2 regions of the Gemella haemolysans ATCC 10379 genome follow, and region 1 is predicted to be linked to the other one. Evidence: riboswitches for the same ligand, from Rfam matches in the RefSeq annotation. Region 1 holds a riboswitch; the other holds the start of a gene.

What was found. Region 1 has a riboswitch for thiamine pyrophosphate ahead of tenA (thiaminase II). Riboswitches for the same ligand answer to the same signal wherever they lie in the genome.
Region 2: another riboswitch for thiamine pyrophosphate. It lies ahead of GEMHA0001_RS00950 (ECF transporter S component); the one in region 1 lies ahead of tenA (thiaminase II).

Annotation. Positions count from the first base shown of each region.
Region 1 covers NZ_ACDZ02000004.1:69,506-77,493, forward strand. The annotation lists gene GEMHA0001_RS00630 (hypothetical protein) at 1-277, shown strand, start outside; gene GEMHA0001_RS08660 (NEAT domain-containing protein) at 595-3,447, opposite strand; gene GEMHA0001_RS08665 (LPXTG cell wall anchor domain-containing protein) at 3,727-5,262, opposite strand; TPP riboswitch at 5,592-5,689, shown strand; gene tenA (thiaminase II) at 5,834-6,514, shown strand; gene thiD (bifunctional hydroxymethylpyrimidine kinase/phosphomethylpyrimidine kinase) at 6,518-7,315, shown strand; gene thiM (hydroxyethylthiazole kinase) at 7,318-7,988, shown strand, end outside.
Region 2 covers NZ_ACDZ02000005.1:31,421-39,408, reverse strand. The annotation lists gene GEMHA0001_RS00965 (alpha/beta hydrolase family protein) at 1-186, opposite strand, end outside; gene GEMHA0001_RS00960 (low molecular weight protein-tyrosine-phosphatase) at 242-700, opposite strand; gene tehB (SAM-dependent methyltransferase TehB) at 1,019-1,882, shown strand; TPP riboswitch at 1,944-2,033, shown strand; gene GEMHA0001_RS00950 (ECF transporter S component) at 2,114-2,671, shown strand; gene GEMHA0001_RS00945 (ABC transporter ATP-binding protein) at 2,671-4,041, shown strand; gene GEMHA0001_RS00940 (energy-coupling factor transporter transmembrane component T) at 4,022-4,678, shown strand; tRNA gene GEMHA0001_RS00935 (tRNA-Sec) at 4,739-4,835, opposite strand; gene GEMHA0001_RS00930 (LytTR family DNA-binding domain-containing protein) at 5,064-5,516, shown strand; gene GEMHA0001_RS00925 (LiaF transmembrane domain-containing protein) at 5,523-6,206, shown strand; gene GEMHA0001_RS00920 (TVP38/TMEM64 family protein) at 6,250-6,828, opposite strand; gene GEMHA0001_RS00915 (TIGR04282 family arsenosugar biosynthesis glycosyltransferase) at 6,839-7,988, opposite strand, start outside.

The sequences.
Region 1 (7,988 bases):
TTTAACAAGTTCTTCAACTTTTGCAACAGTTTCTTTGTCAGCTTTTTCAACTGAGAATTTAGATGCTTTTACAGTAGAGTTATCGAATGAAACTTTGATTTCTTCTGATGAACCATTTTCTACAACTTTAGCAACTAATGTATCTTTAAGAGATGCAGTGTTAACTATTTCTTTCAGTTTTGCAGCTTCTTCTTTATTTACATCTTTATCAGTAGCGATATTAGCTAATGCTACTTTTTTAAGTTCTTCTAATTTTGCTTGTTCTTTTTCAGCTTGAGCCTTAGTAGCAGCTTCTTTTTCTAATCTTTCTTTTTCAAGACGATCAGCTTCAGCTTTTTGAGCTTTCTCTTTTTCAAGTCTTTCTTTTTCAGCTTGAGCCTTAGCAGCAGCTTCTTTTTCTAATCTTTCTTTTTCAAGACGATCAGCTTCAGCTTTTTGAGCTTTCTCTTTTTCAAGTCTTTCTTTTCAGCTTGAGCCTTAGCAGCAGCTTCTTTTTCTAATCTTTCTTTTTCAAGACGATCAGCTTCAGCTTTTTGAGCTTTCTCTTTTCAAGTCTTTCTTTTTCAGCTTGAGCCTTAACAGCAGCTTCTTTTTCTAATCTTTCTTTTTCAAGACGATCAGCTTCAGCTTTTTGAGTCTTTTTCTTTTCAAGTCTTTCTTTTCCAGCTTGGGCTTTAGCAGCAGCTTCTTTTCTAATCTTTCTTTTTCGGCTTGAGCTTTTGTAGTTTCATCTTTGTGTAATGATGTTACTTGATCAGCTGTTAGTGGAGTAGCACCATCCCAATTGAATTTAAGTGTTGCTGCAACATTTGAATGACCTCTTAATGGTTTGCCGTCTACTGATACTGAGAATGTAATAGTTTTCTCAGTTAATTTTTCAGGACTTGTGAAGTGGAATACTTTTTCATGGCTTTCACCACCAAGATCAGTTCTTTCAGCTGCAGTACCATCAACAGTTAAAGTATCTACAGTTCCTACAAGAGACGCGATATTTAAATCTTTAAATGTTAGATAGTAGTTGTAAGTATCATTTACTTTTTCAACACGAGTTTTTTCGTGTACTAATGCACCATCTGCCATTGAAGTTCTATTAGATTCATGGAGATTATTAATTATAGCTGGAACTAAGTTATTAGCAGCTTCTTCTTTTACTTTTTCTGCAGTAGGGAAGTCTAAAGAAATAGTGTTTTCTGCATTTCTTTCTTCGAATCTAGGTTTAGCTCCACCTCTAGTTTGAACACTGATTACAGTATCTACTTGAATTTTATCTAGAAGAGAATCAGTTAAGATTTTACCTTCTTTAAGTTTAGTTGTAGCATCAACTTCAGTAAAGTTAACTTCAGTTCCTTTATAAGTAAGTTTAGAAACTGTAAATGGTTTATTACGTAGTAAGTAAGTAGAAGATTTCCCTTCTTTTACTTGGATAGTGTATTGATATTTATCTCCAACTTTTTCAACTTTTACATCTTTAACAAATGCATCTTCGTAGATTGAACTTGAATCAGTTGTTCTACCATTTAATTCTCCTTTAATAGTAGCTGGAAATGTAGTAGGAACTTTATCAGCAGCTACTTCGTGATCAGGTACTGAAGGTTTAGCAGGTGTAACTTCTTTAGGTTTTTCTACTTTAGGGAAGTCTAAAGCTATTGTACTTTCAGCAGCTCTGTCTTCGAATCTAGGTTTAGCTCCACCTTTTGTTTGAACATTTAATACAGCATCTACTTGAATTTTGTCTAGAAGAGAATCAGTTAAGATTTTCCCTTCTTTTAGTTTAGTAGCAGCATCAACTTCAGTAAAGTTAATTTCAGTTCCTTTATAAGTAAGTTTAGAAACTGTGAATGGCTTATTACGTAATAAGAAGTTAGTAGATTTTCCTTCTTTAACTTGGATAGTATATTGATACTTATCCCCAACTTTTTCAACTTTTACATCTTTAACAAATGCATTTTCATAGATTGAAGCAGTACCAGTAGTTCTACCATTTAATTCAGCTTTTACTGTAGTAGGGAAAGTGTTAGGAACTTTATCAGCATCAACATTATGGTCAGCAGCTGTTGGTGTTGCTGGTTTTGGTTCTTCTTTTGGTTTAGTTGGTGCAGGCTTAACTGGTTTAGGTTTAGCAGGTGCAACTACATCTTCTAGTTTTACAGGTCTTTCCTTATAGTCAGTAGCTGTCTCATAGTATAGTTTTAATGTAACAAAGTGTGACATTAAAGCACCGTTTGGATATGGAGCAGTACCGTCTAATTGAATTTTTTCTAATAGTTTATCAGTAATGATAGATCCTTCTTTTACTGAAGAATTACCATTTGTTGCTAAAGTAGTTAATGGAACATCTTTACCTTGGTATGCTACTTTATGTAATTCAAATGGATAGAATTCTCCACCTACATCAGCAAGACCTTTTTTGAATCTTAAAGTATATTTGTATTTATCTCCAACTTTTTCAACTTTAACATAGTTATCCAATGCAGAACCGTATAATGATTCTTCATCGTTGTTGTTAGCATTTCTTAAATGTCCTTGAACGTGGATAGGGAAATCTTTTTTAATAGTTCCTTTGTATTCAACGTCTTTGTTAGGATTTTCGTAAGTTGCAGCTTGATAGTTATCAGCTGTTACTTTTTTTCTAGCTAAAGATGATAAATCAAATTTTAAAGTCATTTTTTGAGTTCCAGAGTCTGGATTAATTGAAGCCATAACAGGGACAAACACTTCAGTAAATGTTTCTAATTTATTGTTTGAATCGATTTTATTTTTATCCACATTGTAGTTAACAGTTTTAGGATAAACAGTACGACCAGGAAATTCTTTTTTGTAGAAATTTACGAAATTGTCAGTATCACTGGCACTATAATTCTCAACTATAGTTGAGTCTTTAAACTCGCTTTTTTGAATTTCTTTACGATTTTCATGAGTTTTATCACCATCATAGTATTTTAAGTCTCCTAAGTAACCTTTAAGTCCACCAAATGTGATAGGTTTAAATGAAACATTTACAGAATATTGCCCATTTTTTACAATTAATTTTGTTTTATCATTGTCGATTGCAGCTGCAGCCATAGAAGGACTACCTTCTGCATCAAATTTTAAGGCTTCAGCAGTAATCTTGTATTCACCATCTTTTAAAGCTTTAACATCTTGTGCTACAGTAGCTGGTTCTTCAGCTTTAGGAGCAGTAGTTGCTGGAGCTACAACTGATGTAGTAGCAGGGGCAGCAGCAGAGTTCGCTGCTGGAGTTGCTTGTGAATTAGTTTCCCCAGTAGTAGATGCTTGTGCTGTAGGTTGCGTAGTAGTTGTCTTCGTAGAAGAAGTTGTTGTATTTGCTACAACTGGTGTTTCTTCTGCTGCGAATGCGAAACTATCTTGATCGTATGCTTCAATTGCTGCAACAGCAGAAAAAATTGCAGTTGCTGACAAAACTTTTAATAATGTTGTATTTTTCATATTAGGAATTTTCTCCTTTATTTGTATATTATTAGATATTAAATCGTTACCACTATTATAATACAAAAAACTGTATAAATAAAGGTAAAAGTGATAATTGATATCAGATACAACCTAAAATAGATGAAATTTACAACAAAGTTTCAAAGATAGTTCACAAGTTTGTCATAATTTAAACGTTTTTCATTCTATAAAATACAAAAATATTATTAATAAAATTTTATGAAACAATGAAAATATGGGCTTGGAATACCTCCAAACCCACATTTTTCTTAAATATTATTTATTAAATTTTCTACGTATTACAAATGCTGCAAGAAGTGATGTTAATCCTAAGAATACTGTAGATGCAGTAGAAATACCAGTGTTTGCTAATGATTTTTTCACGTTTGCAGTTGTAGCATTAGATTTTTTCGTACCTACTGAAGTAGCTGCAAAAGTATCTTTAACTTTAGATTGTCCAAAGATATCATTGATAAGTGGTTTTTTATTAGATGTAGTAGTTGTCTCTTCAGTCAATTGTTTTTGTTCTCTAAGGTACCCTTCTAAATCAAATTCAGGTTTTTCTAATATTGCAGCTTCACCTTTAGCAGTAATAGGACCTTGATGATTTTTAAGGTATCCTTCTAAGTCAAACTCAGGTACTTCTAGTATTGCAGCTTCACCTTTAGCAGTTACAGGAGCTTTTTCTCTTTCAAGTCTTTCTTTTTCAGTTTTTTCTTTAGCTAATCTTTCTTTTTCGATACGTTCTTTTTCAGCTTTTTCTTTAGCTAATCTTTCTTTTTCGATACGTTCTTTTTCAGCTTTTTCTTTAGCTAATCTTTCAGCTTCGATATGTTCTTTTTCAGCTTTTTCCTTAGCTAATCTTTCAGCTTCGATACGTTCTTTTTCAGCTTTTTCCTTAGCTAATCTTTCTCTTTCGATACGTTCTTTTTCAGCTTTTTCCTTAGCTAATCTTTCTCTTTCGATACGTTCTTTTTCAGCTTTTTCTTTAGCTAATCTTTCTCTTTCGATACGTTCTTTTTCAGCTTTTTCTTTAGCTAGTTTTTCTCTTTCGATACGTTCTTTTTCAGCTTTTTCTTTAGCTAGTTTTTCTGTATCTACTTTAGGTATAGTTATTGTTTTTGTAGTTAGAGAACTTAAATCGTATTTAAGAATCATACGCTGAGTACCTGAACCAGCGAATATATTTTCCATTACAGGTACGAATACTTGAGTAAATGTTTCTAGTTTATTGTTAACATCGATTTTATTTTTATCTACATTGTAAGATAAAGTTTTAGGATATCCAGTACGTCCAGGGAATTTTTTCTTGTATACACCAATAAAAGCATCTTTTTCATTTTCTGAATAATTTTCAATGATAGTTGTATCTTTAAAATCACTATCTTTTATTTCAGAACGATTAGCATGAGTCTTATCCCCATCATAGTATTTTAAATCTCCTAAGTACCCTGTAAGACCTCCAAATGTAATAGGTTTAAATGAAACATTTACAGAGTATTTTCCATTTTTAACTACTAGTTTTGTTTTTTTAGTATCTAATCCAGCAGCAGCCATTGATTCTCTACCTTCTTGTGAGAAGTTTAGAGCTTCTACATTCTTTTTCTCACCTACTGACTTTATATCGTATGTACCATCTGGTAAATTCTTAACATCTTGAGGAACTGTTTTTGTTTCTACATCGCTTTGAGTGTTATTAGTAGTTGCTGCAACTTCAGTAGCGAATGCATTGTGATTATAAGATTCTATTGCTGCGATTGCAGTGAAAATTGCAGAAGCAGAAAGAACTTTTAATAATGTTTTATTCTTCATAATTATATAAATGTCTCCTTAAAAATTGTATTTTGTGATTATAAAATTTATCATTACTATTATAATACAAAGATGTCAATTAATAAAGGAAAAAATGATAACTAATTTCATTTACAATCTAAAATACTAGAAATTTACAATAAAGTTTCAATTTAACTTCACAAATTCGCCATATTTAAAAAGAGGTTAATTTTAAAATATAAAAAAATATTATTATAAAAAGTTCTATGATTTAAAAGTAATTTATAATTATATAAATTTTGTAAGCATTTAAACTAAATTGTTGACATTTCATTTTTTCTATGCTACGATTTAAAAAGTGAATAGAGTAAAATCACTGGGGGAGCCTTTAGGCTGAGATAACATAGTTAGACCCTTTGACCTGATCTAGATAATGCTAGCGTAGGAAACGTGAATATTTTCAAAATAGAATTTAATCCAACATAATTGGGAAATATACTATGAGTAATATATGTTTCAGAGTTCTCTTACGTTAGTAAGGGGACTTTTTTATTTATCATAAGTGATATTATTTTATACTAAAATTAAATATATTTAGGGGGATATACCTATGAAACTTATTACTGAAATTATGGAAGAGAAGGCATTACCAATTGTCGATAAAATATATAATGATGGCTTTATTCAAGGATTAATTCGTGCAGATTTATCAGAGAAAGCAGTAGAGCACTATCTGAAAGCTGATGCACTTTATTTAGAGAATTTTAGCGATATTTATGCCATTCTTTTAGCAAAAAGTAATGATAAAGTTGAAAAAAACTTTTTCTTAGGTCAGATAAATTTTGTATTAAACGAAGAAATTGCTGCACACAAAAATTTAGCAGATTATATAGGGAGAGAGTATCAAGAGATTATCAAAGGCGGAGAGTGGTATCCATCTGCAGACCATTATATAAAACATATGTACTATAATGCATTTGCATTCGGTATGGCTGAAGCTTTGAGCGCAATGGCTCCATGTCCATGGATTTATAAAATGGTAGCTAGAAAGATTTTAGCTAATCACAATTTAGCAGAAGATCATCCATTAAAATTCTGGGTTGAATTTTATGCTGATGGTTTAGTAGATGAAGTGCTTACTGAATATTATAAAATTATTAATCGTGAAGCTGAGTTTATGAGTGGAGAAGGTAAACAAAGGCTTATTAAAAACTTCTTAGAAAGTTGTGAACATGAACGTCGTTTCTTCAATATGGCTTATACACAAGAACGTTGGGAGTTAGAGGTATAGGGTATGAGTAAACTAAATATTGCATTAACTATTGCTGGAACTGATCCAACTGGTGGAGCAGGAATTATGGCTGATTTAAAAAGTTTTCAAGCACGTGAAGTGTATGGAATGGCTGTAGTTACTAGTGTCGTTGCACAAAATACGTTAGGTGTTCAAATGATAAGAAACTTAGATTTAGATATATTAGAAGCGCAATTAAAAAGTGTGTTTGACGATATAACACCTGATAGTATAAAAACTGGAATGATAGCAAATGCTGATATGATGAAATTAATTAAGAGATATTTACCTAAAGATGTTCCTTATGTTGTTGATCCAGTTATGGTTGCGACAAGTGGGGATAAATTGATAGATGATGTTGCAAGAAAACATTTAAAAGAGGAGATATTACCACTAGCAACTATTATTACACCAAATGTACCAGAAGCAGAAGAAATTGTTAATTTTAAAATATTAACAGAGGATGATGTTAATCGTGCAGGAAAGTTTATTATCGACGAAGTTGGATGTAAGTCAGTAGTTATAAAAGGTGGACATCTAACAGGAGAAGCAAAAGATTATTTATTTTTAAATGATGGAACAAAAAAAGTATGGACTAGTGAAAGATTTAAGACTAATCATACACATGGAACAGGTTGTACATTCTCAGCTGTTATTGCTGCAGAGTTAGCAAAAGGAAAAAGTATTGTTGAAGCTGTAGAAATTGGGAAAAAATTCATTACAGCTGCAATTAAATACACACCAGAGCTAGGTCATGGAAATGGACCTGTGAATCATATAGCATTTAAAGGAGATTTATAAATATGACAAGTTTAAAATTATTGAAAGAGAAAGCACCGTTAGTGATTTGTATAACTAATGATGTTGTTAAGAATTTCACAGCAAATGGATTAGTAGCGTTGGGAGCATCACCAGCGATGAGTGAATATCCAGAAGACTTAGAAGATTTATTAAAATATGCTGGAGGATTATTAATCAATATTGGTACATTAACAGATGAGACTTGGAAGTTATATCAAGAAGCTCTTAAAATAGCTGAAAAATATAATGTACCTGCAGTATTAGATCCTGTAGCCTGTGGAGCCGGAGCATATAGAAAAAAAGTATCAGATGATTTAATTAACAATTACAAACTAGCAGCTATAAGAGGAAATGCTGGCGAGATTGCATCATTAGTTGGCATAAATGTAGCTTCTAAGGGAGTGGATAGTGCTGGAGTAGATAATATTGATGAAATTGCCTTAGCAGCAAATGCTAAGTTTAATATTCCAATAGTAGTAACTGGGGAAGTTGACGCTATTGCAGTTAATGGAGAAGTAATAACAATACATAACGGAAGTGCAATGATGCCTAAAGTTATTGGAACAGGATGTTTATTAGGAGCTGTATTAGCAAGCTTTATTGGATTAGAGAAAGGTGAAGAATTAAAATCACTAGAAACAGCTATGTTAGCATATAATATTGCCGGGGAAAT
Region 2 (7,988 bases), on a different contig from region 1:
ATAAAGTTCTTCTTTAACTATATTACTCGTATGAATATTTGAAGTGTTTGTCGAAGAGTTTTCTACAAGACTATTTCCACTATCTTGTTGATTATTTTTTGGAGAAAATTGTGATTTTACTCCAAAAGCTACTGCTACTATAGCAACTAATGCCACTATTCCTATTATTATTTTTTTAAAATTCATTTAGCCTTCTTTCTTGTATCTAATTTAATATTAGTATATATCCTATTTTACCCTATTAAAGATTGTCTTTCTTGATTTTATCTAATAAAGCGGTACATCCTTTAGTTACATCATTGAATGTTGTTTTGAAATCTCCTGTATACCACGGATCATCGATAATTCTATCTTCTCCAGCATATTCTAATAATTTTTTAACCTCTCCTGTTTCTCTACCTGCAATAAATTTTTTAATATTTTCTATATTGCTGTCATCCATTCCTACGATATAATCTGCATCTAGGTCATTATCGTTTAGGATGCGAGAATACATCCCTTCTACCCCGATACCAACTTTAGCAAGTTCTTTTCTAGTTCCACTGTGAACTGGATTACCGTGTTCCCAACTACTTGTTGCAGCTGAATCAATTAGGATTTTTTCACTTAAACCTTCTTTTTCTACCATATCTCTGAATATTGCTTCTGCCATAGGTGAACGACAGATATTTCCTAAACAGACAAATAACACTTTTACCATTTTTTCAATACCTCACTTATATTTATTATCTATCTTATTATAACACAAAGAGATTAATTCAACATAATAAAGACAAAGGACTGACCCAAAAGACCTAAATTTTAACAACGTGTATATGAGAACTCATAGACGCAGTGGTTTATTGATATCTAAAATCGCTTTAGAAAAGCTTTTTAGATATCTAATAAACTGTGCGGGGATGACTCGACAAAATCTTGTTTCTTCGAAATCACGATTTTTGAGTCACTCCCATTATTTTATTTTTATATTTTACATGATATAATTAAGTTAAACTTAACCACTAATAAGGAGATTAGTATGACAAAAAACTTAGTATGCTATAAACAATTACCACTTTGGACAGCCGAAACACTTCCTAAACCATTTAGGCAAAAACACAATACTAGAAAAGACGTCTGGGCAAAATTAACTATTCTTAAAGGAAAACTTCAATTTACAGAATTAACTGAAGATAATGAAGTTGTGAAGGAGCATATATTTACACCTGAGAGTAATATTCCATTCGTGGAACCACAAGCATGGCATCGTGTTGCACCGTTATCTGATAATTTAGAATGTTTCTTAGAGTTTTACTGCGAACCAAAAAATTATTTCAAAAACAAATACGATATTAATCCTGCTCACTCTGAAGTAGTAGAAGCCCTAAAAACTATTAAACCTTGTAAAACATTGGACTTAGGATCTGGTCAAGGGCGCAACTCTTTATTCCTTTCTAAACTTGGTTTTGAGGTGACTGCCGTAGACAACAATATTCCTGCTCTAGAATTTTTAATGGAAACATCTAAAATTGAAAATTTAGATATTAAAATAGGGAGCTATGATATAAATACAGCGGCTCTTAGAAATACCTATGACTTCATTCTTTCAACAGTAGTATTAATGTTTATCGAAGAACAATCTATACCTAATGTTATTAAAAATATGCAAGACCAAACTAATATAGGTGGCTATAATTTAATAGTAGCCGCAATGTCTACTGATGATGCACCTTGCCCCCTACCTTTCCCTTTTACTTTTAAAGAAAATGAACTTAAAGAATATTACAAAGACTGGGAATTTATTAAATATAATGAAGATTTTGGACAACTTCATAAGACTGATGCTAATGGTAATAGGTTTAAACTACGTTTTGCTACTATGCTAGCTAAAAAAATTAAATAATTTTTTTGTAAGCTACTTTTTTGACACCGTTATCAACTCATGTTATAATTTTAACAAATCATTAAAACATTTGGGGTGCTTTTAAGCTGAGAATATACCCATAGAACCTGATGCTGTTAGTACAGCCGTAGGAAAATGTTTATTTTTTATCAAGTCTATTTTAAAGTATATATATAATTTAAAAGTACCTCTTGTTGTTTTAATGAATACAAATAACAGGAGGTTTTTCTTATGAAAAAATGGTCTACAAAGGACATTATTATTTTAGCTTTAATAGGTTTCTTATTCGGAGGGATATTCCTTGCCGCTGGTTGGGTTTACGCTATTCTAGAGACAGCACTTACTCCATTAGGGTATGCACCTTTTGCAAATTCAATTTTATTTGGGTTGTGGGTTATGGCTGCACCAGTTGCTGCGGTATTAATCAAAAAACCTGGTAGTGCTACACTTGGAGAAGTTCTAGGCGCTTTAGCTGAAATGCTATATGGTTCATTTTTCGGAGCTGCAGTTCTTGTTTCAGGTTTGGTCCAAGGATTAGGATCTGAGTTTGGATTTTTCATTACTAAATACAAACGTTATGATTCAAAATCACTATTTCTTTCTGCAATAGGTATTACTGTCTTCAGCTTTGTATATGAATATTTCAAACTTGGTTATGAAGCATATTCTACAGGCATGATCATAGCGTTATTTGCTGTTCGTTTTATTTCTGTAGTAGTTTTCGGAGTTATCTGCGTTAAACTAATCTTAAACATCGTAAATAAAGTACAAAACAGTGGTAGTAAATAATGAATATCATAGAAATCGATAATTTTTCTTTGAAAATTAAAGATAAAGTCTTATTTGATAACGTTAGTTTAAAAATAAAAGAACATAGTTGGTTAGTCTTAACCGGAAATATTGGTAGTGGTAAGTCTACCCTACTTCGTACTATTTGTAAATTAAATAAAGAACATTATGAGGGAGTAATTACTTACAAAGGTAAAAACATTATTGATATTCCTATGCAAGAACACGTTAAAAATATTGGCTACGTCATGCAGCATGCAATTAATCAGTTTGTTATGCCTACTTTGGAAGAAGAGATAATCTTTGCATTAGAGAACCTATGTCTAGAACCACAGGTTATTAACGAAAAACTGGACTATGCTTTATCTATTACAAATACTCGTGAAATTTCTACAAAGCATATCCATACATTGTCTGGAGGAGAACGTCAACGAGCTGCTTTTGCAGTAGCATTAGCAATGGGAAGCGAAGTTCTAATTTTAGATGAACCTTTTGCAAATGTAGATAAGAAGACTCGTAATTCTCTATTAACTCTTCTGAAAGACTTAAATAACCATGGTGTGACTATAATCGTGTGCGATCATGAGCATCATCTATACTTGAACTATGCAGATACCTTTACTTATCTTTCTGATGGGAATTTAGAATTAGTAACAAATCCAACTTCTAAAAATTCTAATATGAAGTTATGTAACAATACTCAATCTGAACAAATCTTAAGACTAGAAAATATATCTATTCAACAAGGAAAAAAAGAATTATTAAATATCGATGATTTTCATATATTTAAAGGTATTACTACTTTAACGGGAGATAATGGAACAGGAAAAACAACATTATTACATGCTATTTCTCAATTAAAAAAATACGATGGAAAGATATACTTTAATGAAGAAAAGGTAAAAAAATCAAGAAAGTTATATAAAAAAATAAGTACTTGTTTACAAGATGCATTTCAACAGTTTATTAGCTTGATGCCTCGTGAAGAGATTTCAATGCAAAAAGATATTTGGGATCACGCTACATTATGGCAAGAGAGACTTTTAAAAGAATTTGATTTAGAAAAAGAACTTGATAAAAGTCTATATTATTATAGTGGTGGCCAGCGAAAACTTATTCAACTTATGTGTTTATTAAGCCAACAAACTGAGCTATTGCTTCTTGATGAACCCTTTACCCATCTTGATAAAAGAGCATGTTCGTTTATAATGGATTGGATTGAAGAAAATAAAAGACTTACTGGACAATCATTTATTATTGTAAGTCATAGATTAGAGCCACTAAATAATAGAAGCGATTATCATATTGAAATTTCAAATAATACACTACATTATATAAAGGAGGATTGTTATGAAAAAGAAAATAATTAGTCCTACTCTTACCCTTATTATAATGGTATTAACTATCTGGATTTCATTTAGCAAGCTATTAGTACCAAATATTATTATAATCGCTACAACAATATTTTTACTTTTTTTATCAAAATATTGGAATAAACTTCTAATTTTTATTTTTCTACCTCTCCTTCCTGCTATAGGTTCTGCTTGGGCTATCATTGTTCATAGTTCTAATTATAAATATGCTCTTTTAATTTTCACTAGGACATATAGCTTTGCAGCCTTAGGATTAATCTTGGCAACATATATTTCACTTGTAGAATTACTAAAATATTTTGAACAACATGGACTTTCTTCAAATATCGTATACGGACTTTTAGTAGTAATTCAAGCATTACCAAGAATACAATATGAAACTCAAATGATTACAAAATCTAGTCGTCTTCGTGGTATATTTTTACCATTTTGGTCGCCTTATTACTACGCTAAAGCCATATTTATTGCGTTAACTTGGCAACCTCAAATATCCGAGGCTATGACAATCCATGCTTATGAAGACTTCAAAGCTCGAACACACTATAATAAATACACTATCGATAAAATCAAAAGTCTCTTTATTATAGTACTTTTCTCAATACTATTAATACTTTTATTAATCATAAATAAATAAAAAGATGCCATCATGGATAAAACCCATGATGGCATTACTATGTTCAAAAAATAAAAAAACTGGCGGGAATGTGTGGGAATCGAACCCACCCAAGAGGCTCTTAACCCCTCATACTAGTTTTGAAGACTAGAGAGCACACCAGAACTCATCCACTCCCATATATGTTTTTATTATACAATAAATACAATAAAAAATCAAGATAATGTGTTAACGCATTCAGAAAGCTTTACTTTCATTTTTAATTTATCTTCTATCGAATATTCCAAAAGAAACAATTAAATTATTAACCACTTGCTTCCTATTTTTTACCACTTGACTAAAAGCTATTAATTTTTAAACTGAAATAATATATAATATAACTATAAACATTTAGAAAGGAGACAATATGAAAATTAATATCGAACTAGATTCAAATCTTAAAGAAATTGAACTAGTTATTAAGACCCCAGACTTAAATAGTGATGTCATCTTAATTAAAGAATTAGTTGAAAAAGCTATAGTAAATTCTCAAAAAATAATTTTCTACAAAGGCGACTCTGAATATTTCATCCCTCTTGAATCTATTTTATTTTTTGAAACCGATGATAATAAAGTCTATGCTCACACTACCGATGAATTTTTCGAGGTTAAATTCAAATTATACGAATTAGAGCAACTTATTCCTTTTTACTATTGTCGAATTTCTAAGAGTTCAATAATAAATACAAAAGCAATTTATTCACTAGAAAAATCTTTTTCTGGTTCAAGTACCGCTTCTTTTTCTAATTCAAAGAAGCAGGTCCATATTTCAAGACATTACTACAAAATATTAAAAGATAAATTAAAAGAAATGAGGTAAAAATAAATGAGAAGAAGTTTTATTGGATTATTTTTTATAATTCTTGCGGTAACTACTTTACTTGATGGATTTAGTATTTTTCCAAACGGATCAATCTTCTTAGCTATATGTACTGTTGTACTAGGATTTTTCGCTATTCGTGGCTTAATGGATTTTGATTCATTTGGAACTATCTTTCCTCTAGCATTATTATTCTATGTATACAATAAAAATTATCACTTTGCTGATATATCAGGTTGGAAAATATTCTTTGTTGCTGTTTTCCTTAGTCTAGGTATCTCTATGTTTGTTCCTAGAAAATATAAATATAGAGAATTTAAAAATTTTTACAAAGTAAAAAAACATCAAAAAATAAAAAATGGTAATGATTTTTCTGATGTAACATTCGGAGAAAATGTTCAGTATATAGACATAACTAAATCTGATTCATTCTCTGCTTCTACAACATTCGGAACTACTACTATCTACTTTGAGAAATTAGATACTTATCCTATCAAGAACTTTGACCTTAATGTTTCTATTTCTTTTGGTAATCTAAAAGTGTATGTTCCAAAAGAATGGGCAATCGAGAATAATACAAATAACTTCCTTGGAAAAGTTCAAAAACATACTCACAGCATTGGTAAAGATGTTAAAATTATCCTAAATGGTTCGGTAACATTTGGAGAAGTTGAAATAATTCATGTATAAAAAATAACTCTCAAGAATTCAAGAAATCTTGAGAGTTTTATTTTTATTTGTTTTCTGCTTTCTTTTGCTGTTCTCTTTTTTCTACTAACTTAGATAAATAGATAGAACCTACAGTTAATAAAATTACTAATAATGAAGCAATTAAAAATTCTTTACTGAAAATATTTGTACTAGTAGCTCCAAAGTTTAAGAATACTACTGTTCCAGGGATAATACCAAGTACACTCGCTATCATATATTTTGATAAACTGATATTAGTTAAACCATATCCGTAGTTTATCATATTATACGGTACTAAAGGTATTAGTCTCAGTATTACTAAACTCATCATTAGTTTTTCATCACTAACATTAAAAATTCTATCGTGTTGCTTAGGTGTCATTTTTTTCTTAAGGTAGTTTTTCACCCATTCACGACCGAAACGACGTGATATTACAAACATAATATAACAATTTAATGAAGCTCCAACGAAGGTTAGTAAACTTCCCTCAACAAAACCAAACGCCACTCCTCCAGCAACAGCAAGTATCGGAACTGGAAAGAAAAATACCGGTAAGAACATAAACATTAATACATAAATTATCGGTGCTAAGACACCAAAACTTTGAATAAACTCAGTCATTACTCTCCTCCTATTTAAAGTACGCTGATACTTTTTCTAAAAATTCTAATTCAATATATGACGCTATTTTTTTAAATGTAGTGTCATCCATCAGTATTTTATCATTTTCACTATACTGTCTAAATGCCATGCTACACCAAGTAACTCCTCTTAGACAATTAAATATTAAATACCTCTCGAATCTCTTTCTATCGAAATTTCTATAATTCCCATATTCTTCTAAAAAGTCATTAATTTCAGTTTCTGATAAAATAATATCAGTTTTCCAAAATGTCGTTGTCGGTGCTAGAAAATGTGCTAAATCTTGTTCACATTCTCCTATTAATGCCTTCTCCCAATCAATAACATAGCTATCCTCTTTTCCTTCACCTATTAAGAAATTTCCTGAATTTAGTTCAGTGTTTATAATACACGGATTAGCAATACTATACTTTTCAGGTATAAGTGTCAGACACTTTTCTAAGAATCTATTAATATAAGAACTAACTTTCTCATCGGCTTTGTCCCAAGCTAAATACTCACCTGCCATTTGTTTACATTCATCAAACATAAGTTGGAATGGGTTGGCTGCATTGATTAAGTTATTGTCTCCATATGATGTATTATGAACCTTACTTAATAAATAAGCTGCAATATGCATATCTGTTTGGTAATTAAGTGGTCTTCCTTTTAAGAATTCCATTGTTAAATATTTATAAGGTAATAAATTCGTCTCTGTTACTAAATCATAAGGTTTCGGTGTAACTCCACTATCTTTCAACAATTGTAGCGTTTCGTATTCATATTCTATTTGATTTTCAAGATTCATCTGGCTCTTCGTATTTATTCTAAGAACCTTTTTCAAATCTCCATCATCAAAGGTAAAGTTAATATTATACTCCCCTGCACCCAATAACTTAATATTATTATAACCTGTCTCTGCTAATAAAAGATCTTCTTTAGTATCGATATCTAAGCCAGCTTCTCCTAGATAATAACTTAGCTTTTGTTCATTACATACAGTAAGTAAATTCTCTAACACGGTGTTATCCCCATAGCTTGGAAGATCAAAAACTTCTTTAATAGCTTTTTTCATACCTATTAAAAAATAACCACCATCAACACTTGGATTTATAATGACATCATGCTCATCTAATTTTTTAAACGCAGCATGAATCATA